DNA from 4 places in the Novosphingobium sp. Gsoil 351 genome. Region 3 is predicted to be linked to each of the others. Evidence: predicted binding sites of a transcription regulator. Region 3 holds the regulator's gene; each other region holds the start of a gene.
What was found. Region 3 encodes LexA, which represses DNA repair genes until DNA is damaged. Its sites were predicted from a motif close to GTTCCNCNCTTGTTCT; they were not measured.
Positions count from the first base shown of each region.

Region 1: a site for LexA is predicted at 3,507-3,522, ahead of GKE62_RS02735 (ATP-dependent helicase). Genes of this name have one in related genera too.
Region 2: a site for LexA is predicted at 2,273-2,288, ahead of uvrA (excinuclease ABC subunit UvrA). Genes of this name have one in related genera too.
Region 4: a site for LexA is predicted at 2,216-2,231, ahead of rmuC (DNA recombination protein RmuC). Genes of this name have one in related genera too.

Region 1 covers NZ_CP046120.1:575,691-581,413, reverse strand. Annotated here, with positions in the region: gene GKE62_RS02745 (DEAD/DEAH box helicase) at 1-509, shown strand, start outside; gene GKE62_RS02740 (isoprenylcysteine carboxylmethyltransferase family protein) at 520-1,113, opposite strand; gene GKE62_RS02735 (ATP-dependent helicase) at 1,197-3,503, opposite strand; gene GKE62_RS02730 (hypothetical protein) at 3,615-4,169, shown strand; gene GKE62_RS02725 (MFS transporter) at 4,350-5,627, shown strand; gene rsmD (16S rRNA (guanine(966)-N(2))-methyltransferase RsmD) at 5,605-5,723, opposite strand, start outside.
Region 2 covers NZ_CP046120.1:1,365,576-1,371,298, reverse strand. Annotated here, with positions in the region: gene GKE62_RS06525 (transglutaminase-like cysteine peptidase) at 1-29, opposite strand, end outside; gene GKE62_RS06520 (TIGR02281 family clan AA aspartic protease) at 168-830, shown strand; gene GKE62_RS06515 (hypothetical protein) at 840-1,115, opposite strand; gene GKE62_RS06510 (hypothetical protein) at 1,234-1,419, opposite strand; gene GKE62_RS06505 (hypothetical protein) at 1,708-2,031, opposite strand; gene uvrA (excinuclease ABC subunit UvrA) at 2,301-5,276, shown strand; gene GKE62_RS06495 (hypothetical protein) at 5,436-5,675, shown strand; gene GKE62_RS06490 (hypothetical protein) at 5,696-5,723, opposite strand, start outside.
Region 3 covers NZ_CP046120.1:944,513-950,235, forward strand. Annotated here, with positions in the region: gene trpC (indole-3-glycerol phosphate synthase TrpC) at 1-650, shown strand, start outside; gene moaC (cyclic pyranopterin monophosphate synthase MoaC) at 808-1,281, shown strand; gene GKE62_RS04500 (molybdopterin molybdotransferase MoeA) at 1,278-2,489, shown strand; gene lexA (transcriptional repressor LexA) at 2,568-3,257, shown strand; gene GKE62_RS04510 (ComEC/Rec2 family competence protein) at 3,251-4,594, opposite strand; gene GKE62_RS18785 (hypothetical protein) at 4,576-4,851, opposite strand; gene GKE62_RS04520 (hypothetical protein) at 4,888-5,406, opposite strand; gene gltX (glutamate--tRNA ligase) at 5,438-5,723, shown strand, end outside.
Region 4 covers NZ_CP046120.1:132,810-138,532, reverse strand. Annotated here, with positions in the region: gene GKE62_RS00660 (hypothetical protein) at 1-753, opposite strand, end outside; gene rmuC (DNA recombination protein RmuC) at 753-2,204, opposite strand; gene def (peptide deformylase) at 2,309-2,878, opposite strand; gene GKE62_RS00645 (nuclear transport factor 2 family protein) at 2,989-3,375, shown strand; partial or broken gene recR (recombination mediator RecR) at 3,372-3,966, opposite strand; gene fmt (methionyl-tRNA formyltransferase) at 4,075-4,980, shown strand; gene truA (tRNA pseudouridine(38-40) synthase TruA) at 5,026-5,723, shown strand, end outside.

The DNA.
Region 1 (5,723 bases), 370 kb from region 3:
TCGCCCGGTTCAAGGACGGGACGATCAGCATCCTCGTCGCCAGCGACGTCGCCGCGCGCGGGCTGGACGTCAAGGGCGTCAGCCATGTGTTCAACTTCGACACCCCGTGGCATCCGGACGACTACGTTCACCGCATCGGCCGCACCGGACGCGCCGGCGCCAAGGGCCGCGCCTTCACCTTCGTCGCGCCCGAGGATGCCGAGGCGATCGACAATGTCGAGAAGCTGACCGGCGGCAAGATTCCGGTGTTCGAGCGGGGTGCGAAGGCGCCTGGGGCCGCGTCCGAGCAGCTGCGCGAAGACGACCCTACGCCCCGGCCACGCCGAGAGGACCACGCGCCGCGTTCTCGTTCCGAGCGTGTTTCGCGCGATGAACGTTCGGCCCCCGCACAGAAAGCGGTTGCGCCGAAGCCCACGCCCGCGCCGCGCGAGCCCGCGCTGGTCGAGGAGATGTCGGACGAAGGCTGGAATGGACCAGTGCCGGGCTTCCTCGCCCAGTCCCTGGGCTAAGCGAGGCGTGTCAGGCGATTCCCGGTACGAGGCGAAATCGCACCCGCTCGGCATATTCGCGATATATAGGATCGCGGCGGAGGAACTTCTCTTCCTCGACCGTGCGCAAGTACTGCGCGGTCCAGGCCACCGCATAGACCGCGATGTTCCACGGGGAGAAATATAACATCAAGAACCCGACCTGATTGAGGATGTAGCCGAGGTACATCGGATGTCGGACTAGGCGGTAAACGCCGCCGAATTTGACTCCCCGATTGGCGGCGACCAGTCCGAAACTGCGACCGAGAAACACTTTGGCGGCCAACGAAATTGACGCACCGCCGAAGATTAGCACGGCCGAAGCCGCGTTGGGGATCAGTTGGGATCCATCCGGAACGACCAGCAACACTGCGCCGGTCCCGACGAACGCGACCAACAGCGGATAGGCATCACTCGACCACTCACCACGGCGTTGGATGAGCACCAGCACCATCCCCAAAAGCTCCGCAAGCAGGAAAATCGCCAATTGGGGATGGTCAATCACCCGCGGCGCGATGCGCGCGACGACGCCGGCGGATAGCGCAAGCAGGAAGAGGCGCTCGGTCCAGCGGATCAGTTCAGCCATGTGTTCCCCCGGACGGCATGAGAAGACCGTCAATGCGACCTAGTCGGGAAACCTTGCGGATTGGTTGATCGGCGTTGCTTCGCCTAATCCGCCACTTTGACGAAGCTGTCGATCACCCGCTTGCGCCCGGCGGTTTCGAACTCGATCTCCAGCTTGTTCCCTTCCTGGTCGATCACCGCGCCATAGCCGAACTTGTCGTGGAACACGCGCATCCCGATGGCGATGTCGGTGCGCGGCTTGGCGGCGAAGCTCGCGGCGCTGCGGCCAGGTTCGGCGATCCGCTTGGGCGTCGTGTCATAGCCGGTGGCGACCGCGCGCCGCCAGCCGGGGCCTCGGGTCATGATGCGCGACGGCTGGTTACGGGCGACGCTGGCGAAGGGATCGTCGTTCTCGCTGAACTGGGCGCGCCACAGCGACGCGCCGCCACTCAGGGTGGTTTCGTGCTCGACATGCGCGGCGGGCATTTCGGCGATGAATCGGCTGGGGATCGAGCTGGTCCACTGACCGTAGATGCGGCGATTGGCGGCGTGAAAGATCGTGCAGCGCAGCCGCGCGCGGGTGATCGCGACGTAGGCCAGGCGGCGCTCCTCTTCGAGGCTGGCCAGCCCGCCCTCGTCGAGCGCGCGCTGGCTGGGGAACACGCCTTCTTCCCAGCCGACGAGGTAGAGGTAGTCGAACTCCAGCCCCTTGGCGGCGTGGATCGTCATGATCGTGATCTTGTCGGCGTCGGCGTCGGCGTCGTTATCCATGACCAGGCTGACGTGTTCGAGGAACCCGCCAAGCGTCTCGTACTCCTCCATCGCGCGGGCGAGCTCGGTCAGGTTCTCGAGCCGCCCCGCCGCGTCCGCGCTTTTTTCGGCCTGGAGCATCCCGGTATAGCCGCTTTCGTCGAGGGTCGTGCGGACCAGTTCGGCGGGTACCAGCGTCTGCGCCACCTCGCGCCAGTGGGCGAGGCCGCGCATCAGTATCGCCAGACTGTTGCGCGCGCGGGTCGGCAGTTCGTCGGAATCGCAAACCTCCAGCGCGGCGGCTGCGAGCGGGATGCCCCGGCCTCGCGCGGTGCGATGAAGGGTCTCCAGAGCCTTGTCGCCCAGCCCGCGCTTGGGGGTGTTGAAGATGCGCTCGAACGCGAGGTCATCGGCGGGTTGCGCGATGACCCGCAGATAAGCGAGCGCATCTCGAATTTCGGCGCGCTCGTAGAAACGGAAGCCGCCGACGATGCGGTAGTTCAGCCCGATCGCGATGAACCGGTCCTCGAACTCACGGGTCTGGAACTGGGCGCGGACGAGGATCGCCATATTGTTGAGGCTCACCCCGTCGCGGATCAGCGCCTCGGCTTCCTCGCCCACGCGGCGCGCTTCCTCGGGGCCGTCCCACACCCCGATCGCGCGGACCTTGTCGCCCGAATTGCGCTCGGTCCACAGCGTCTTGCCCAGCCGCTGGCTATTTGCATCGATCAGGCCGGATGCGGCGGCGAGAATGTCCGGGGTAGAGCGATAGTTCTGTTCAAGACGTATCACCTTCGCGCCCGGGAAGTCCTTTTCGAAGCGCAGGATGTTGGCGACTTCCGCGCCGCGCCACGAATAGATCGACTGGTCATCGTCGCCGACCACGCAGATATTCTTGCGCGCCTGCGCAATCAGCCGCAGCCACAGATACTGGACCGCGTTGGTGTCCTGATACTCATCGACCATCACGTATTTGAAACGCTGCTGGTACTGTTCGAGAATGTCGCGCTCGCGGCGGAAGATGTTGAGCATATGCAGCGTCAGGTCGCCGAAATCGCAGGCGTTGAGCGCCTTCAGACGGTCTTGATAGAGCCGGTAGAACTGCTGGCCCTTGCCGTTGGCGTAGAGCTCGTTCTCGACCGCATCAAGATCGCCGGGGTTGAGCCCGCGGTTCTTCCAGCGGTCGATCAGGCCCGCCAATTGCCGCGCGGGCCAGCGCTTTTCATCGAGGTCGTTGGCGCTGATCAATTGCTTGAGCAGGCGGATCTGGTCATCGGTGTCGATGATCGTGTAGTTCGCCTGGAGGCCGACGAGCTCGGCATGGCGGCGCAGCATCCTGGCCGCGATCGAATGGAAGGTGCCAAGCCAAGGCATTCCCTCCACCGCCGGACCGATCAACTGGCCGACCCGCTCGCGCATCTCGCGCGCGGCCTTGTTGGTGAAGGTGACGCACAGAATTTCGCTCGGCCAGGCGAGACGCGACCGGACGAGGTGTGCCAGACGCGCGGTGAGTGCCGCGGTCTTGCCGGTGCCGGCCCCGGCCAACATCAGCACCGGACCCTCGGTAGTGAGCACCGCCTCCTGCTGCGGCGGGTTCAGCCCATCGAGCCATTGCGGCGGATTTTCGACGGTTGCAGCAGTCGAGGGAGCGGGGTCGGCCATTCGTGAACAGGTAGGGAACGCGGGCGGCGCGGGCAAGGGCGCGCCGGAACCGATTGCGCGGCACGGCGTATTTTGCCCGACCCGAAAACGAAATCGCGCAAGGAGCACCCCATGCGAACCCTTCTTCTGGCGAGCGCCGCGACCCTGGTCGCGTTGGCCGCAGCCCCCGCGCTCCAGGCCCAGGAAACAACGACGACGACCACGACGACCACCGCGGCCGATGGCACGACTTACACCATGACGACCGAGCAGAAGACCACCTACGACGGCTGGCCCGGCCCTCGGCGGATCGTATATGATGCCTGGCCGAACGACTATCGCGCCTATTACTGGACGCTAACTCCGGTGCAGCAGACCGGATGGTGGGCGCTGACCGACGCGCAGCGCGCCCAGGTCTATGGGCTGGCTCCCGAACAGCGTGCCGCCGCCTGGGCCTCGATCGAGGCGCAGCTTGCCAACGCAAAAACAGCCAACCAAGCGAACGCTGCGGTAGCGCCCACCACCACGACCACGGCCGTGACCACCTCGGGAACCGACGTGACGCCGGAAACGACGACCGTCGCCACCACCACCGGCAATTACGCGCCCCCCGCCGCCGCAATCGATGGACAAGGCCTACCCGATCTGCACCAGCAAAGTGCAAGACAGCTGCCAGAACCCCGGTGAAGGCGGAGCAAAAGGCCGCAGCCGTGCCCTCAAGTACTGGCCGGGCAAGCCCGCCAGCGAGATCCGCGGGCCGAAAACCCAAGGTTAAATCGAAGCCCTCGTAAGGGTCGCAAGAAAGGGCGTCGGGCAACCGGCGCCCTTTTTTGTTGAGTTGCCTGGCGGGCTCGCCAAGGGGGAGCGATGGATGAAATCCGCAACAACGCGCGCGTGCTTGGCGCGGCGCTGACCGGGACGACGGTCGAGTTTTACGATTTCTACGTTTACGCGATCGCTGCCGCGCTGGTTTTCGGCCCGCTTTTCTTCCCCGCCGAATCGCCGCAGGCGCAGGCGATGTTCGCGTTCATGAGCTTCGGTCTGGCGTTCCTCGCGCGCCCGCTCGGGGCCATCGCGTTCGGCCATTTCGGCGATCGCGTCGGGCGCAAATCGACGCTGGTCGCTTCGCTCCTTCTCATGGGTGGATCGACGCTGCTTATAGCGTTTCTGCCGACGTATGCGGTGATGAGCGGGTATGGAGTCGGCTGGGTCGCGCCGCTGCTGCTTTGCATGTTGCGCTTCGGGCAGGGCCTCGGCCTTGGCGGCGAGTGGGGCGGAGCCGCGCTGCTCGCGGTTGAAAACGCCCCGCCGGGGTGGGAGGCGCGGTTCGGCTCGGCCCCGCAGTTCGGCGCGCCGCTGGGGTTCCTGGCGGCCAACGGGCTGTTCCTGCTGCTGGGTTTGGGACTGAGCGAGGCGGATTTTCTCGCCTGGGGGTGGCGTGTGCCGTTTCTGGCCAGCGCGCTGCTGGTCGCGGTAGGGCTGTGGGTGCGGCTAAGGATCGCGGAGACCCCCGCGTTTCGAGCAGCGCGCGATCGTGCGCCGCCCCCTTCGGTGCCCTTCGGCACGCTGCTGCGCGAACATCCGGGCGCGGTGCTGGCGGGCAGCGCGGCGGTGATCGCGTGCTTCGCGATCTTCTATCTCTCGACCGCCTTTGCGCTGTCCTATGCGACCACCGAACGTGGCTTCCCACGCCAGGATGTCCAGCTTGCCTTGCTCGGCGCGATCGGATTCCTCGCGTTGGGGATCGGGATCGCGGCGCTGGCGAGCGACCGCTTCGGGGCGCGGCCAGTGCTTGCCTGGGGTGCGGCGGCGACGGTGGTGCTGGGCCTCGCCTTCGGGCCGATCCTGACCCACGCCGGCGTGACCGCGATCTTCGCGCTGCTCAGCGCCGCACTTCTCGTGATGGGCTTCGTCTATGGACCGCTCGGCGGGTTCCTGAGCGCGCTCTACCCGGTGCCGGTGCGCTACACGGGGGTTTCGGTCGCATTCACCTTGGGCGGGATCATGGGCGGCGCGTTGACCCCGATCGCGGCACAGGCGCTGGGCGCGGCAGGTCAGGGGGACCGGGTCGGCTGGCTGCTGTGCGCGGCGGGGTTGCTGACATTGGCCGGGGTGGCGTTCGCTAGGCCGCCCGCAGCAGAGTGAGCCTGGCCTTGCCGACCTTACGCTCGGCAGCGACGGTGAAGGACTTGATAGCTACCGCCTCGCCAGGCCCGGTCTCGAGGCTGATCCAACTCGCCG
Region 2 (5,723 bases), 420 kb from region 3:
ATGGTCGCGGCAAGAATGCGCCGGTGCATGGCGCGCTTCTGCCGCAGCCCCCCTCAAGGCTGGGTGGAGCAACCTGGTTAACGCCAGCCTTCGCAGGCTTAACCAGAATGCCTGCCGTCTGGGGCTTCAGGCTTGCGAAAGGCGCGGCCCGCCACGATCTTCCGAAGATGGACGTGGATGGAGCCTTGCCCGGCTGGACCTCGGGCCTGATGCAGTCGCCGCTGCTTGCCGCGGCGGTGATCGCAATGGTCGTGACGCTCGCCGGCTCGCTGATCGGCGGCGCGACCCCGCGGGCCGGCCGGATCATGCGCGCAGGCGGCAATCTGGCGCTGATCGCGGTGGTCGGGATGACCGTGCTCCAAGTCGCGCGGCTGTCAAACCCTGCACTCGACCTGGCGCTACCGCAAGTCGGCCTGCCCGCGCAGCGCATCGTGGGTAGCGAGACCCGCATCCCCCTCTCGCCCGACGGGCACTATTGGATCGAGGCGATGGTCAACGGCGAGCCGCGGCGGTTCCTGGTCGATACCGGCGCGACGCTGACCGCGGTTTCCGAGGTCTTTGCCGGGAAGAGCGGTATCCAGCCTTCGCCGGGACGGATGCCGGTGCAACTGCGCACCGCGAGCGGGACGCTGATGGCGCGCATTGCGACGATCGGCGAGTTCAGCTTCGGCAACGTCGTCGCGCGCGATCTCGATGCGGTGATCGTGCCGGGCATGGAGGGGATGAACGTGCTGGGGATGAACTTCCTCTCGCGGCTGAAGGGCTGGCGGGTGGAGGATGGCGAACTGGTGTTGGTGCCCAACCACCCGCAAGGAGCGCCCAAAGCCTAGAGGGTTCGCTTACGCTGCCCTCAGCGGCTTATCCTCCAGCGCCGCGCGGGCGAGGCGTTCGATCGTGGCGCTGGTCTCGGCCATCGAGTGGCGGACCTGGTGGAGCATCCGCCACACTCCTGCGTCACCCACCAGCACCTCGATCGCGCGCTCGCGCTCGGGGCGGGTGCGGGGCAGATGATCGCCAAACAGCGCCTCGATCCACGCGCGGCGTTCTTCGCCGGCGATCGGTTTGGCCGCTGCGCGGATCGTCGGAGCATGTGCCGCACGGGCCTGGCTGCGCATCAACAAGCGCATCGTCGATCTCCAGTACATCATGATTCTCAGTATCGCATCCACGCGGCGATACCGCGGTGAGGCGGCTCACACTTGCGGAAGTGGCCGGGCGGCTGGCGGCGATTGTTCAGGCCGCGTGAAGTTCTGTCCCATCGGCGCGGAACAAGTCGGCGAACGACTTGCGCTGGGTCGAGGTCGGCTCGCCCTGGTCAGACACGGCGGCTTGGGGCTCGGCGGCCTGAGGGGCAGGCTTTCCGCCGCCGAACAGGCCGATGGCGGGAGCGGTGGGGCGGGGGGCGGTATCGGCGGTCATCAGCGTGGTCTCGAACGGGTGGAGCCTGGGGAGGCATTGTCCGACGTGGGGCGTCGTCAGGCTCTCCTTAAGCCAAGCGATTCGCAGAAAATTGTACCAATTCGACATTCGCCGATTTATGCCCGACCGGGGGACGAGACGCCGATGCCGAGCGACGAGCGACCAGGCAGGGCAGCCCCCAGCGCCTCGCCGCCCGCGGCGCATCGGCGGCCCCTATCGCGACGGCTCGGTGCTGTTGGTGCCTTTGCGGGCGAGCCGCAAGGACGGCGGCTGGGGTGAAGCCGGGGACTAGCGCGCACAATACTCGCGATAGCCGGCACGGCACTTGGCGACCGCGCGGCGCCAGGCGGCCATCTCGCGTTCGTATTGCGCCTGGCGCGAGGCGTTGACCCGCGGCCCTTCGCGGTAGGCGCGCCAGCCTTCGGCGTAGCGCGCGTCGCGCTGCTGGATATAGGCGAGCTGGTCTTCGTTGAGCCGCTTGATGATCGCCTTGTCGCGCGCCCGCGCCGCGGGGCTGCGCATCGACGGATCGCGTGGATCGTCGGCGACCGCCGCGGTGGAGACGAACGCGATGCCCAGCGCCAGTGCGCCGGCGAACAGCCTGGTATTCATGGGTGACCCTCCCTTTTCCCTCCCGCCAAGTATTCGCCGAGAGGGTTAAGTCTTTCCAGTGCGTTGGGGTAAACGCAGCGCAGCCGGGCGCGCGGGCAGGGCGGTTCGGCGCGCGCCGTCCGCCGTTTCCCGCGCGGGTTACTTTGGGGCCATCGCATCGCCCGATCGCGCGCTTGCCGAGTTGCAACCTTGGCCTGCGCCCCCCACCTGTGGCCTTCTCCTGCCTTCCCCTTGCCTCCCGCGAACAAATCTGGAACAGAACCACCCTTATGTCCGTCAATCAGATCGTCGTGCGGGGCGCGCGCGAGCATAATCTCAAGGGTTTCGACGTGGCGCTGCCACGCGACTCGCTGATCGTGATCACCGGGCTGAGCGGCAGCGGCAAGTCCAGCCTGGCGTTCGACACGATCTATGCCGAGGGCCAGCGGCGCTATGTCGAGTCGCTCTCGGCCTACGCCCGCCAGTTCCTCGAGATGATGCAGAAGCCCAATGTCGAGCATATCGACGGCCTCAGCCCCGCGATCAGCATCGAGCAGAAGACCACCAGTCGCAACCCGCGCAGCACGGTGGCGACGGTGACCGAGATCTACGACTACATGCGCCTGCTGTGGGCGCGCGTCGGGGTGCCTTATTCGCCCGCGACCGGCCTGCCGATCGAGGCGCAGACGGTCAGCACGATGGTCGACCGGGTGATGGCGCTGCCCGAGGGGACGCGGCTGTTCCTGCTCGCCCCGGTGGTGCGCGGGCGCAAGGGCGAATACCGCAAGGAGCTCGCCGAATGGCAGCGCGCCGGCTTCACCCGCGTGCGCATCGATGGCGAGACGATGGCGATCGAGGACGCCCCCGCGCTCGACAAGAAGTTCAAGCACGACATCGAGGTGGTGGTCGACCGGATCGCGGTGCGCGCCAGTACTCCCGAACAAGGGGGCGTGGAGACGCGGCTGGCCGACAGCTTCGAACAGGCGCTCAAGCTGGCCGACGGGCTGGCCTATGTCGATCTGGCCGACGGCAACGTCCCGGGCCGCGAGGAAGAGGACGCGCAGGGCACCAACCTGAAAGGGGCGGGCCTGCCCCCCAACCGCATCGTGTTCAGCGAGAAGTTCGCCTGCCCGGTCTCCGGCTTCACCCTGGAAGCCATCGAGCCGCGGCTGTTCAGCTTCAACGCCCCGCAGGGCGCGTGCCCGGCGTGCGACGGGCTGGGCGAAAAGCTGCTGTTCGATCCGCAGCTCGTCGTCCCCAACGAGGCGCTCAGCCTCAAGAAGGGCGCGGTGGTGCCGTGGGCCAAGTCCAACCCGCCGAGCCCCTACTACATGCAGGTCCTCGCCAGCCTGGGCGCGGAGTACGGGTTCGATCTCGACACCCCGTGGAGCGAGCTGGGCGAGGCGGTGCACGACACCATCCTGTTCGGGACCAAGGGCAAGCCGATCCCGCTGACCTTCAAGGACGGGCGCAAATCCTACACCGTGCGCAAGTCGTTCGAAGGGGTGATCGGCAACCTCAACCGCCGCCTGCTTCAGACCGAGAGCACGTGGATGCGCGAGGAGCTGGGCAAGTACCAGACCGCGCAACCGTGCGAGACCTGCCACGGCGCGCGGCTCAAGCCCGAGGCGCTGAGCGTCCGAATCGCGGGCGAGAGCATCTCCGGCCCGGTCCGGCTCAGCGTCGCCGACGCCAAGGCGTGGTTCCTCGCGCTCGAGCCGAAACTGAACAACCAGCAGCAGCAGATCGCGCGGGCGATCCTCAAGGAGATCAACGAACGGCTTGGTTTCCTTGATAATGTCGGGCTCGATTACCTGAACCTCGACCGAACTTCAGGTACGCTGTCGGGCGGCGAATCGCAGCGCATCCGCCTTGCCAGCCAGATCGGCAGCGGCCTGTCGGGCGTTCTCTACGTGCTCGACGAGCCGAGCATCGGCCTCCACCAGCGCGACAACGACCGGCTGCTCGAAACCCTGAAACGCCTGCGCGATCTGGGCAACACCGTGATCGTGGTCGAGCACGACGAGGACGCGATCCGCCACGCCGACCATATCGTCGATCTCGGCCCCGGCGCCGGGGTCCACGGCGGCGAGATCGTCGCGCAGGGGGTACTGGCCGACATCCTCGCCGCGCCCGAAAGCCTCACCGGCCAGTACCTGTCGGGCGCGCGCAAGATCGCGGTGCCGCCGGTCCGCCGCCGCGGCAACGGCCACCACATCGTGGTCGAGAACGCCCGCGCCAACAACCTGCGCGGGGTGACGGCGAAGTTCCCGCTCGGCACGTTCTGCTGCGTCACCGGGGTTTCGGGCAGCGGCAAGTCGAGCCTGACGATCGACACGCTCTATGCCGGCGCCGCGCGCGCGCTCAACGGCGCGCGGGTGCTGGCGGGCGCGCACGACCGGATCAAGGGGCTGGAGCTGTGCGACAAGGTGATCGAGATCGACCAGTCGCCGATCGGCCGCACCCCGCGCTCCAACCCCGCGACCTACACCGGCGCCTTCACCCAGATCCGCGACTGGTTCGCCGGCCTCCCCGAAAGCCTCGCCCGCGGCTACAAGCCCGGGCGGTTCAGCTTCAACGTCAAGGGCGGGCGGTGCGAGGCGTGCCAGGGCGACGGGCTGATCAAGATCGAGATGCACTTCCTTCCCGACGTCTACGTCACCTGCGAGGAATGCGGCGGGCGGCGCTACAACCGTGAGACGCTTGAGGTGAAGTTCAAGGGCCACAGCATCGCCGACGTGCTCGACATGACGATCGAGGACGCGGAAGCCTTCTTCAAGGCGGTGCCATCGATCCGCGAGAAGATGCACATGCTGGGCGAGGTCGGCCTGGGCTACGTCAAGGTCGGCCAGCAGGCGACCACGCTGAGCGGCGGCGAGGCCCAGCGGGTCAAGCTCGCCAAGGAACTCAGCCGCCGCAGCACCGGGCAGACGCTCTACATCCTCGACGAGCCGACCACTGGGCTGCATTTCGAGGATGTCCGCAAACTCCTCGAAGTGCTCCACCGCCTCGTCGACCAGGGCAACAGCGTGGTGGTGATCGAACACAACCTCGACGTGATCAAGACCGCCGACTGGGTGCTCGATCTGGGGCCGGGCGGCGGGGTGCGCGGCGGCGAGATCGTCGCCGAAGGCACGCCCGAGAAGGTCGCGGCGGATAAGAGAAGCGTGACGGGGTTCTACCTCAAGCCGCTGCTGGAGCGGCAGGCGGCCGCGGTGGTGGAGAAGGCTCCGGTGCGCAAGGGGCGGAAGACGGTGGCGGCTTAGAGCCCCCAATCAAACGGTGCTAGACCGGAGGCGCCGCCCTCGCCGCCTGCGCCCCCGCATCGGCGGGATCCGAAGAAAAATCCCCTGGACAGTGGTCCAAATGATCCAGCCTCGACGGAGAGGAGGACGACGAGGGCGACTTTCCCGGGTGCGGCGGAGGTGCCTCGGCCCCGCGACTGCCTGACCGAGGACGACTGCCGGTGGTATGGCAAGCGGCTCGCGCGGATGGACGCGGCGCGCCCCCCGGGGGTCCTGGAGCCGCACGAGTTTCCCGGCCATGACGAGGGCAGGGTCGACAAGCGGCAGCTCATCGCGTTCGAGCAGGGCGTCGAGCGCTGGTGGCTGGTGGTGCCGCCGGGACCGAACGACGTTCCCGACGGCTGGCATTACGCCGAGTGACGCGCCACCGCGCGTCGGCTTCAGCCCAGGTGGCGGACGCGGGTCACC
Region 3 (5,723 bases):
GCAGAAGCGCCGACGGCTTCGCGCTGATCGCGGAAATCAAGAAAGCTTCGCCCTCCAAGGGTCCCATTCGTGAGGATTTTCGTCCCGCCGATCATGCCCGAGACTACGCCCGGGGTGGGGCGGCGTGCCTGTCGGTGTTGACCGACGCACCTTACTTCCAGGGTCACGAGGACTACCTCATCGCCGCGCGGCACGCCGTCACGCTCCCGGTCTTGCGCAAGGACTTCATGGTCGATCCCTGGCAGGTGCTCGAATCGCGTGCGATCGGCGCCGACGCGATCCTGATCATCGTCGCCGCGCTCGAGGATGCAGCCATGGCCGAAATCGAGTGCGCGGCGATCGAGCACGGGATGGATGTGCTGGTCGAAGTCCACGACGCGGCCGAGATGGAACGGGCGAGCCGCCTGAAGTCGCGTTTGATCGGGGTGAACAACCGCAATCTCAAGACTTTCGTCACCGATCTTACAGCGACGGAAGAACTCGCTCCGCTGGCGCCGGAGGGCGCCTTCCTGGTCGGCGAGAGCGGGATCGCCTCGCACGCCGACTTGCTCCGCCTTGAGCGCAGCGGGGTGCGCGCTTTCCTCGTCGGCGAGAGCCTTATGCGCCAGCCGGACGTGGCGAAGGCGACGCGCGCGCTGCTCGGCAACTAGCGCTGTCCTACTGCGTCGGCCTTGTGCCATAGCGGTTCGCGATGATCGCCTTCCACCCCTCTTCCCGTCCGCCAGATCCCCGCTGTGCGGGAGCGACTTTTTCTTCCTTAGGACAGTGGTCCAAGTGGTCCACGCCCGGCAGCGAAAAGCGCGCGCGATGGCGCTGACCCACCTCGACGAATCGGGCAACGCGCGAATGGTCGACGTAGGCCCCAAGCCCGAAACCGCGCGTTCGGCGACAGCGCGCGGACAAATCGCGATGTCGGCGCAGGCGCTCGCCGCAATCCGCGACGGCGCCGCGCCCAAGGGCGACGTGCTCGCCGCGGCGCGGATCGCCGGGATCATGGCGGCCAAGAAGACCGCCGAACTGATCCCGCTGTGCCATCCGCTCGGGCTCGACGCGGTAACCGTCGACTTTGCCTTCGGGGAAGGCGGAGTGGAAGCGACGGCAACCGCTTCTCTCACAGGTCGAACGGGCATCGAAATGGAAGCGATGACAGCAGTTTCGGTCGCACTTCTGACAATCTATGACATGGCTAAGGCGCTCGACAAGGCGATGGTCATTGGCCCGATCCGCCTGATCGAAAAGCGCGGCGGCAAGTCGGGCGACTGGTTCGCCCCCGCGGCATGAAGCCGCCGCCGCTGTCGCTGGACGAAGCCCAGGCGCGCCTCCTGGCCCTGGCGCCCGCGCTCTCTGTCGAGCACCGCTCGATCGAGGACTGCGCTGGCTTCTATCTTGCCGAACCGCTGACCGCGTTGCGTACCCAGCCCGCGGCGGCGATGTCGGCGATGGACGGTTACGCGGTGCGCGCTGGGGAATCCGGGCCGTGGCGGGTGATCGGGGAAAGCGCCGCCGGACGTCCGCTCGATCGGCCTCTGAGACCGGGCGAGGTGGCGCGGATTTCGACCGGGGCGATCGTGCCCGAGGGCGCGGATCGCGTGCTGCTGCAGGAGGATTGCACGCGCGAGGGCGAGACTCTGCGCCATCTCCAGGCGGCCGCTGGGCCCGGCCGGCATGTCCGCCGCGCCGGGCTGGACTTTGGCGCAAACGACCTGCTCCTTCCTGCGGGAACACGGATCGGCGCGGCCCAACTGGCCCTCGCGATCGCCGCCGGGCACCAGCATCTCGCGGTTCGTCGCCCGGCGCGGCTGATCGTCATCGACTGCGGCGACGAACTCGTGCCGCCGGGCGTCCCCGGCCTGCCGCATCACCTGCCCGCCAGCAACGCGCCGATGCTCGCCGCGCTCGTGGCGGGGCTTCCGATCGAAATCCGCCGCTTGGGTCCGATTCCCGACAGGCTCGAGGCGCTTGCCGAAGCTTTCGAGACTGCGCGCCCGGCCGATATCGTGGTCACCAGCGGCGGCGCCTCGGTAGGCGACCATGACCTGATCCGCCCCGCGCTCGCCCATGCCGGCGCGCGCATCGATTTCTGGCGGGTGAAGATCAAGCCGGGCAAGCCGCTGCTCGTCGCCCGGCGCCCCAACGACGGAGGTAGCCAGATCGTCCTGGGGCTACCCGGGAACCCGGCCTCGGCTTTCGTCACGGGATTTCTGTTCATGCTGCCGCTGCTGCGCGCCGCGCTTGGCGCCGCCCAGCCGCTGCCGCGGTGCTTTCCGGCACGGCTTGCCGCGCCGCTGCCCCCAGGGGGCAAGCGTATGGAGTTCCTGCGCGCGCGTTGGGCCGACGGCGAAGTTACCGCCGGGACCGAGCAGGACAGCGGCGCCCTGCGCCCGCTGGCCCACGCCAACGCCTTGATTTGCCGGGCGATCGACGCGCCTGCGGCCACGGCTGGCGACATCGTGCCGATCTATTGGCTGGAAAACGGCGGTATTGCTTGACGAGGCGGCAGCGGTTGCTTAATTGTTCCTTGTTCGTTCGTGATTTGGCGGACGTAGTGCAATCGAGGAGCCCGGGCGATGCTGACGCGCAAGCAGCACGAACTGATCACCTTCATCCAGGCCCGGCTCGAGGCCAGCGGAATCTCGCCCTCGTTCGAGGAGATGAAGGAGGCGCTTGAGCTCAAGTCCAAGTCGGGCGTCCATCGCCTGATCTCGGCGCTTGAGGAGCGCGGCTTCATCCGCCGCCTGCCCAATCGCGCGCGCGCGCTTGAAGTGATCAAGACCCCAGAAGGTTCGGTGACCAAAGCAACCCCGCGCCCGGCGAATGCGAACGATGCGCTTGCCCCTCTACGCGCGCCTGTAACGCGAGGCGCTCCGGCCAACGACGTGATCGAGCTGCCGCTGCACGGGCGGATCGCCGCGGGCATGCCGATCGAGGCGTTCGAAGGCCAGTCCACCCTTCCCGTCCCCGCCGCGCTGCTGGGCGCAGGCGAACATTATGCGCTCGAAGTGTCGGGCGATTCGATGATCGAAGCAGGCATCCTCGACGGCGACTACGCCCTCGTGCGGCGCACCAACACCGCGCGCGATGGCGAGATCGTGGTTGCGCTGATCCGTGGCGAGGAAGCGACGCTGAAATACCTGCGGCGAGAAGCCGGCATGATCCGGCTCGATCCCGCGAACGGTGCCTACGATCCGCAGATCTACAAGCCGGGCGAGGTCGAAGTGCAGGGCAAGCTGGCGGGGTTGCTGCGGCGATATCACTGAGGCGGGGGCCGCCACCAGCCGTGCTCACCCTGGCTCTCCGCCACCGTGTGCACCCGGCCATCCGCCAGATCGATCGCCAGTCCGCCGGTTCGCGTCAGCAGCGCGCGATCGGCCTTCAGCTGGCGCGGGCGACAGCTCCTGGGCAGCCAGCGTTCGCTGACCACGATGTCGGCGCGCTCGCAGGCGGCGGCGAGTTCGCGTTCGTCGATCCGTTCGCGCGTGCGCCCGATCAGCAGCGTGGTGACGCGCCCGGCGCGGTCTAGAGCCACCGTGCAGAAGTCTGCACTGCATGTAGCGCCGGGCCAGCGTTCGAACGGGATCCGCGCGCCGTCGATCCCCGCGCTCTTGCGCAAATTGTCGGTGGCGAACTCGCTCTTGCTCTCACGCAGCACGAGCAGCGGACCGTCGGGGGAAGGAATCGCGACATGGCGGCCGTCGCCCGAGATCAACAGGTCGGGTGTGTGAAGACGAGCGAGCATTGCGCAGCCCAGCACCACCGGAACCAGCCCCAAAAGCCGCACCCGTCCGCTCCACAACGCGAGCCACAGGCCGCCTGCCACAAACAGCGCGAAGGTCGTGCGCGCCATCCCCGGCAGCAGCGCCACGGAGCCGGGCTGCGCCGCCGTCCAGTGCGCAAGGGCGAGCAGCAGTTCGAGGCTCTTGCCCGCCGCCCACCACGCGGGCGCGCCCAGCCCGGCCCCAGGGATGACAGCGTCGAGGACCAGCGCCGGCGCGATCAGCGGCATCGATACGAACGTGGTCAGCGGGATCGCGACGACGTTGGCCAGTGCGCCATAGACCCCGGCGCGGTGGAAGTGAAACAGACCGATCGGCATCAGCGCCAGCTCGATCACCCCTCCTGTGACCAGCAGCATCGCCAGCAGGCGCGCGAGCCGCACCGGCCGCGCCTCATCGCGCGGCGCCAGGAACGCCCGGACCGGCGCGGCCGAATGCAGCGCGACGATCGCGATGACCGAGGCGAAGCTCATCTGGAAGCCGGGCCCGACGACGGCTTCGGGCCAGAACAGGATGACCACGAACGCGGCGACCGCGATCATCCGCATGCTCAACGGGTCGCGCCCCAGCGCCAGTGCGATCAGCACCAGCACCGCGCCGATGCACGAGCGGATGGTCGGCACCTCCGCGCCCGTCAGCAAAGCATAGGCGACCCCGGCCAGCGCCCCGGTCGCGGCGGCGGCGAGCGGCAGGCGCACCCGCAACGCCAGCCACGGCCACAGCGCGAGCAGGCGGATCGCCAGGACATAAGCCGCACCGACCACCGCGCTGACATGCAATCCGCTGATCGGGAGGAGATGGGTCAGCCCTGCATCGCGCATCGCATCTTTGTCTGCGGCCAGGATCGCGCCACGCTCGCCGCTGGCAAAGGCCGCGGCGATCGCCCGGGCGTGCCGCCCAGCCGCTCGCGGACATGTCGCGAAAGGCTGCGTTGAACGCGGCCGAGCCAGCTCCCGCCCGGCATCGGCGTCAATACCTCGGGCTTGGCCAGCACGCTTCCGGTCGCCGACAGCCCCATGAACCACGCAGCGCGGGCGAAATCATAGGCGCCGGGCAGCATTGGCGAGGCCGGCGGCATCAGCCTCGCCAATGCTGCGGACGACCGCGCCTTCGCTCAGCGCGGGGGTGTCGTTCGCACCCGCACTGCCGCGCGCCCCGGCACCCCGCGCGCAACCAACGTCAGCCGCAAGCGGTCCTCGGCACCGCGCTCTTCGCGGGCTACGATCCTTCCGGTCAGGGTCACTATCGTGGGGCGATCCAGCGGTATTGCTCCGGCGAGCGTCGACTTGGTCCACACCGTGATCAGCCCCGCGGCGATCATCAGCGCCACCCCGATCAGCGCAGCCCGCAAGTATGGATGCCGTCCATCGCCGCGCAGTCCGGCCAGCGCGCCGAGCTCGATCGCCGCGCATCCGGCCAACACCGCCAGCCAGCGTGCCGTATCGGGAAGGACGAACCAGGCGGCGATACCGCCGGCGAAGGCCACGGCAAGCCAGGTCCCTCGCTCGAACGGGCGCGCAGCGAGGAACGCCTCGATAGCGTCCGGTACGCTGGACAAGCCAAGGCCGACGCGCCAAGGCCGCGACGCCCCTTCGGGGATCGGGTCGGCAGCGCTGGCGGCGGTCGAAGCCATTGCCGCGGCATCAAAACGGAAGCGCAGGGTCATGGCAAGCAGCGTATCGGGAGCGACTCCAGGCTCGGCTCCCGTCGTCACCAGGTTCGCGCCCTCGCCAACCGGCTTTCTCCACATCGGTGGCGCGCGCACGGCGTTGTTCAATTGGCTGTTCGCGCGCCACCATGGCGGCAAATATCTTCTGCGGATCGAAGACACCGACCGCGCCCGCTCGACCGAGCCCGCGATCGCCGCGATCCTCGATGGGCTCGCGTGGCTCGGTCTCGAAGGCGACGAGCCGCCGGTCTTGCAATTCGCGCGGAGCGAGCGTCACGCCG
Region 4 (5,723 bases), 810 kb from region 3:
CCCACCCTCGCCTTTGTCGGCGATCAGGCGATAGTCGAGCAGGCTGCGAAGTTTGGCGGTGGCCACGAACCCGCTCGATCCGTCTCCGGCGGTCACTTGGGTATAACGCGCGGCGGGATCGAAACCGTCGTCCTTGAGCGTCACCAGCGCCCAGTCGAGCAGGCGCACTTCGGATGCGGCGGGCGAAGGCTTGCGCCGCAAAGGAACCTCGTTGCCGGTGACCAGCATCGTCCGCCCGGGATCGACGTCGTCGGGCACGCGTGAGAAGATCGCGGGGAGCGTCGCGACGGTGCCGTCGGCCGCGCAACCGAGCCGGGCGAGCGCGGCAATTTCGCCCCATAACGCACCCTTCGGATCGATGAGCCGCTTGCGTAATTCGTCGAGTCCGGCACCTCCCCCGAAGTCGAGGTGGATGGCGGGATCGGCCAGCGCAACGAGCGCATCGGCATCGCGCTTGGCCGTCGCGGCGAACAGCGCCTCGCGGAACGCAGGGTATCCTGGCAACCGCACGCATTCGTCCCGCGGGACAAACGCCACGAGCGGCTTGGCCCAATCGCGGGCCTCGACGGCAGGCGACTCGCTGGCGGTGGGGGGTGGAACCGGCGCGGCGGATGGGGTCGCGGGTGGAGCGACCGGCGGCGCCAACGCCTCGGGAATTGCGCTCCGCGCGGTTTCGGGTGGAACTGCAGCCCGATCACAGGCTGCCAGCAGAGCCAGCGCGGCCGCCAACGTCGTCAGCCCCCTGCCTCGCATTACCCGGTGTCCCGCGCTGCCTCGCTCGCCGCTTCCTCAATGAGCAGCGCCTCGCCCGGTTCCGAAGCGTTCATGACATCGCCATGACGCGGCAACGCATCCACCAGCGGGACGTCTTCGATCTCCCGCTTGCCGATCTCGATCCCTTTGTCGCGCAGGCGGCGACCCGAGGTGAGGACGTTGCGTTCGAAACTGCCGACGAAATCGTTGTATTTGCGCACCGCGCGATCGAGCCCTCCTCCCATGCCCTTGAGGTGTTCGGCGGCGGTGGCGAGGCGATCGTAGAGCTCGCCTCCGGCCCTGCCGATCTCGACCGCCTCGCGTGCGATCGTGTCTTGCTTCCACACCATCGCCACGGTTCGCGCAATCGCCACCAGATTGGTCGGCGTGGCGAGCAGAACCTTGTTGCGGAACGCGAAATCCCACAGCTCGGGGTCGTGCTCCAGCGCCGCCGAGACGAAATGCTCGCCGGGCACGAACATCACGACATAGTCGGGCGCTTCGGCGAACTGACTCTGATAGCCCTTGGCCCCCAGCGTCTGGACATGGTTGCGCATCGACCGCGCGTGCAGATCGAAGTGCCGCTTGCGCTCTGCATCGTCGTTCGATTCGAACGCGGCCTGGTAGGCGTTGAGTGAGACTTTGGCGTCGATCACCAGCTTCTTCTGGCCGGGCACGTGCACGATCGCATCGGGCCGGAGGCGGCCGTCTTCGGTATCGATCGAATGCTCGAGATCGAAGTCGGTGTGCTCGGTCAGCCCGCATTGTTCGAGCACGTTCTGGAGCGCCCGCTCGCCCCAGCGCCCGCGCGCCTTGGGGGCGTTGGTCAGCGAATTGCCGAGCCGCTGCGCCTCGGCCCGGATCGCCTCCTGCCCGGCGCGCATGCCTTCGATCAGACCCGAAAGATTGCCGAAAGCATCGACCCGCTCACGCTCGAGCTTGCGAACCTGCTCTTCGTAGAGCGTCAACTTCGCCCCGACGGGCTCGAGCAGCGCCTTGATCCGCGCCTCGTTCTTGTCTTCCGATTGGGCGAACCGCTCGCCCGCTCGATCGAGAAAGGATTTCTGCGCGCCTTCAAGCACTTTGGCCCCGGCATTCTGAAACTCTTTGAGTAACAATTCGCGAGCCTCGATCAGCAGCCGTTCGCGATCGGCGAAGTTCGCCGCGTCGGCTCGCAGCCGCGCGATTTCGGCGCGCAAACCTTCGCGATCCTCCCGCGCTCGATCAAGATCGTTCGCCATCGAGTCGGCGCGCGCAGCGCGTTCGCTCATCGTCGCCAATTCCGGCACCATTCGCGCCAACCGCTCTCCGACCTCGCGCGCCTCGGCGTCACGCTCTGCATGGCGCGCGCGCCAAACGGCTGCGGGTCGCGAACCGGCGAACCAGCCCAGCGCCGTCCCGGCAAGAAGGCCAACGCACAGTGCGATGAGGGCGATAACAGTCGGGTTCACCAAGGCGTCCGGAAAAGAGAACGGAACGCGAACCTACGCGGCGAAACCCTACATTGCAAGCGCAGCAGCGCTCACGCCGAATGCAACAGGGAACATGGTGGCGCTCACGCCGCCTGGCGCAGCTTTTGCAGTTTCTTCAGCGCCATCTGCCGTTTCAGGCGGCTGAGGTGATCGATGAACAGGATGCCTTCGAGATGGTCCATCTCGTGCTGGAGGCAGGTCGCCCACAAGCCGTCCATCTGCTCCTCGTGGACCTTGCCGTCGAGATCCTGCCAGCGGGCGCGGATCGCGGCCGGGCGTTCGACGTCGGCGTAGATTTCAGGAACCGAGAGACAACCTTCGCTATAGACATTAAGCTCTTGCGAGGGATCGAGAATCTCCGGATTCACAAATATGCGGGGCGCGCGCTTCACTGGCCGATGCGTGTGGCTCTCGCCGCCGTGGGCGTGGCATACCTCGGGCTCAGCGTCCTCGTCGGGTTCCTGCAAGTCTATGACCAGGAGGCGCAGCGGAACGCCGACCTGGATCGCGGCGAGACCGATCCCGGGGGCGTCGTACATCGTTTCGAGCATGTCGGCGGCAAGTGTGCGTAGGTCGTCGTCGAACGTCTCGACACGCTTGGAGACCAGCTTGAGCCGTGGATCGGGGATTTCGAGGATTTCGCGGATAGCCATGCCCGCCAGATAATCTCGCGCGGGGGATTCGGCAAGGAAGCGCGTTCGATCAATGCGGAACCCGGAGCGCGTCCGGCGGTTCGAACCGCACGAGCGAAAGAAGCCGAGCGATGACCCAATCCGCCGAAATCGAAAAACTCGAAATCCGCTTTTGGCAGTCCATGGTCGACAAGGACGCCAAGACCGCGGCGACGATGATCGCCGAGGAATGCCTGATCACCGGCCCCATGGGATCAATGCGGATCGACCCCGCCACGTACGAGAAAATGACCGAAGAAGGCCAGTGGACACTCGAAAAGTTCGCTTTCAGCGAAATGGACGTGATCTTTCCCGCCGACGACGTCGCGGTGATCGCCTACAAAGTCCACCAGACCGGCGAGATGCGGGGAGAGGCGATGGACCTGCACTGCGCAGACAGCAGCACCTGGGTGCGCGAAGGTGGCAACTGGAAGTGCGCGCTCCACACCGAGACGATCCTCGGCAAGCCCGGCGGCTAGCCCACCGGCCGCCTTGCGCGCAACGCTTGGGCGAGCGTTCCCTCGTCGAGGTAGTCGATCTCCCCCTACCGGCAGCCCGTGGGCGAGCTGGGTCAGGCGGATCGGATAACTCTCAAGCCGCTCGGCGATATAGTGCGCGGTCGTCTGGCCTTCGAGTGTGGCGTTGGTTGCAAGCACCACTTCGTCGATCCCACCCTCCGCCACCCGCGCGATCAGGCGGGCGATCGCGATATCTTCTGGCCGCACGCCATCGAGCGCCGAGAGCCGCCCGCCGAGCACGTGATAGCGTCCCTGGAACAGCTTGGCGCGATCGAGCGCCCACAAGTCGGCGACTTCCTCGACCACGCAGAGCTGGCGCTGGTCGCGGCGGCGATCGGCGCAGATCGCGCAGGGATCGCGGGTATCGACATTGCCGCAGATGCCGCACTCGACGAGCGCACCCTGCACCGAGTTCAGCGCCGAAACGAGCTGGACCAACGCGGTTTCGCGCCGTTTGATCAGCCACAGCACCGCACGTCGCGCCGAGCGCGGGCCGAGGCCGGGAAGCTTGGCCAGGGCGGCGCTGAGGTTTTCGATTTCCGAGGAAGCCATATCTCCCTTTACCGTTCAGGCTGAGGTTGTCGAAGCCCCGCTCTTCCCTTTCGACGGTGCAAAAGTAAGGACGGTCCTTCGACAAGCTCAGGAAGAACGGAATTGGGGTTGAAGGTCGTCTTCATGGGCACGCCGGAGTTCGCGGTGCCGACGCTGCGCGCGCTGGTCGAGGCGGGCCACGAGGTCGTCGCCACTTATACCCAGCCGCCACGCCCCGCCGGGCGGGGCAAGCAGTACCGCAAGTCGCCGGTGCAGCTCACCGCCGAACAGCTCGGCATCGCGGTGCGGCACCCAGGATCGCTCAAAGGTGCGGCGGAGCAAGCTGAGTTCGCCGCGCTCGGCGCCCATATCGCAGTGGTCGCAGCCTACGGCTTGATCCTGCCGCAGGCGGTACTCGACGCACCGCGCCTTGGCTGCCTCAACGTCCACGCCTCGCTACTGCCGAGATGGCGCGGCGCTGCGCCGATTCAGCGCGCGATTCTGGCTGGGGACACGCTGACCGGCGTGTGCATCATGCGAATGGAGGCTGGGCTGGATACCGGGCCGGTGTTGGCGACCGCCGAAGTTGCGATCGACCGGAAGACCGCGGGTGAACTCATTGAAGAGTTGGGTAAAGTCGGCGCAAGCCTGCTCGTGGAGGTGCTGAGCGATCTGCCCTCGCATCCTCCAGTTGCACAGCCCGAAGACGGCGTAACGTACGCAAAAAAGATCGACAAGGCCGAGAGCCGGATCGATTTCCATCAAACCGCCGAACAAGTCGGCCGCCAAGTCCGCGCCTTCGCGCCCGCGCCAAGCGCGTGGTTCGAATTGGGGGGCGAACGGTTTCGCGTACTTGCGGCGGAAGTCGTTGAAGGTACCGGTCTACCGGGGACGGCGCTCGACGATCGGCTGACCATCGCCTGCGGCGATGGCGCGATCCGCCCGACCTCGATCCAGCGGGCGGGACGTTCCGCGATGGCAACCGCGGACCTGCTGCGCGGCAAGTCCATCGCTCAGGGCACCTTGATCGTATGACCCAAACCCGGCCATCCCGAGCGAAGTCATGGAGCTAAGCTTCCGGTGACCCGCTTCGCCCTAACCCTCGAATACGACGGCGGCCCGTTCATGGGACTTCAGCGCCAGCCGCACGGGGCCAGTGTGCAGCAGGCGGTCGAGGAGGCGGCGTTTGCGGTGCTGGGCGAACAGGCGACGCTCCACGCCGCGGGGCGCACCGATACCGGGGTCCACGCCCTGGCGATGCGCGCGCATATCGATGTCGCCAAGGCCATCACGCCGTTCCGGCTTATGGAAGCGCTCAACGCGCGACTGCGGCCTAACCCCATCGCGGTGCTGGCGTGCGAGACCGTGCCCGACGATTGGCATGCGCGGTTCTCGTGCATCGGGCGGCGATATCGCTATCGCATCGTCAACCGCCGCGCGCCGCTTGCGCTCGCCACCGGACGAGCTTGGCCGATCGCCCGGCCTCTCGCCGCAAACGCTATGAACGATGCCGCACAAGTGTTGGTCGGACATCACGATTTCACCACGTTCCGCTCGGCGCATTGCCAAGCGCTCAGCCCGCTGAAGACGCTCGATGCTCTGGCTGTCCGGCGCGAAGGCGAAGAGGTCCTGATCGAGGCGGCAGCGCGCAGTTTCCTCCATCACCAGGTCCGTTCGATGGTGGGTTGCCTCGCGCTGGTCGGTCAAGGGAAATGGACCCGCGCCGATCTCGCCGTGGCGCTGGAAGCGCGTGACCGCGCACATTTGGGTTTCAATGC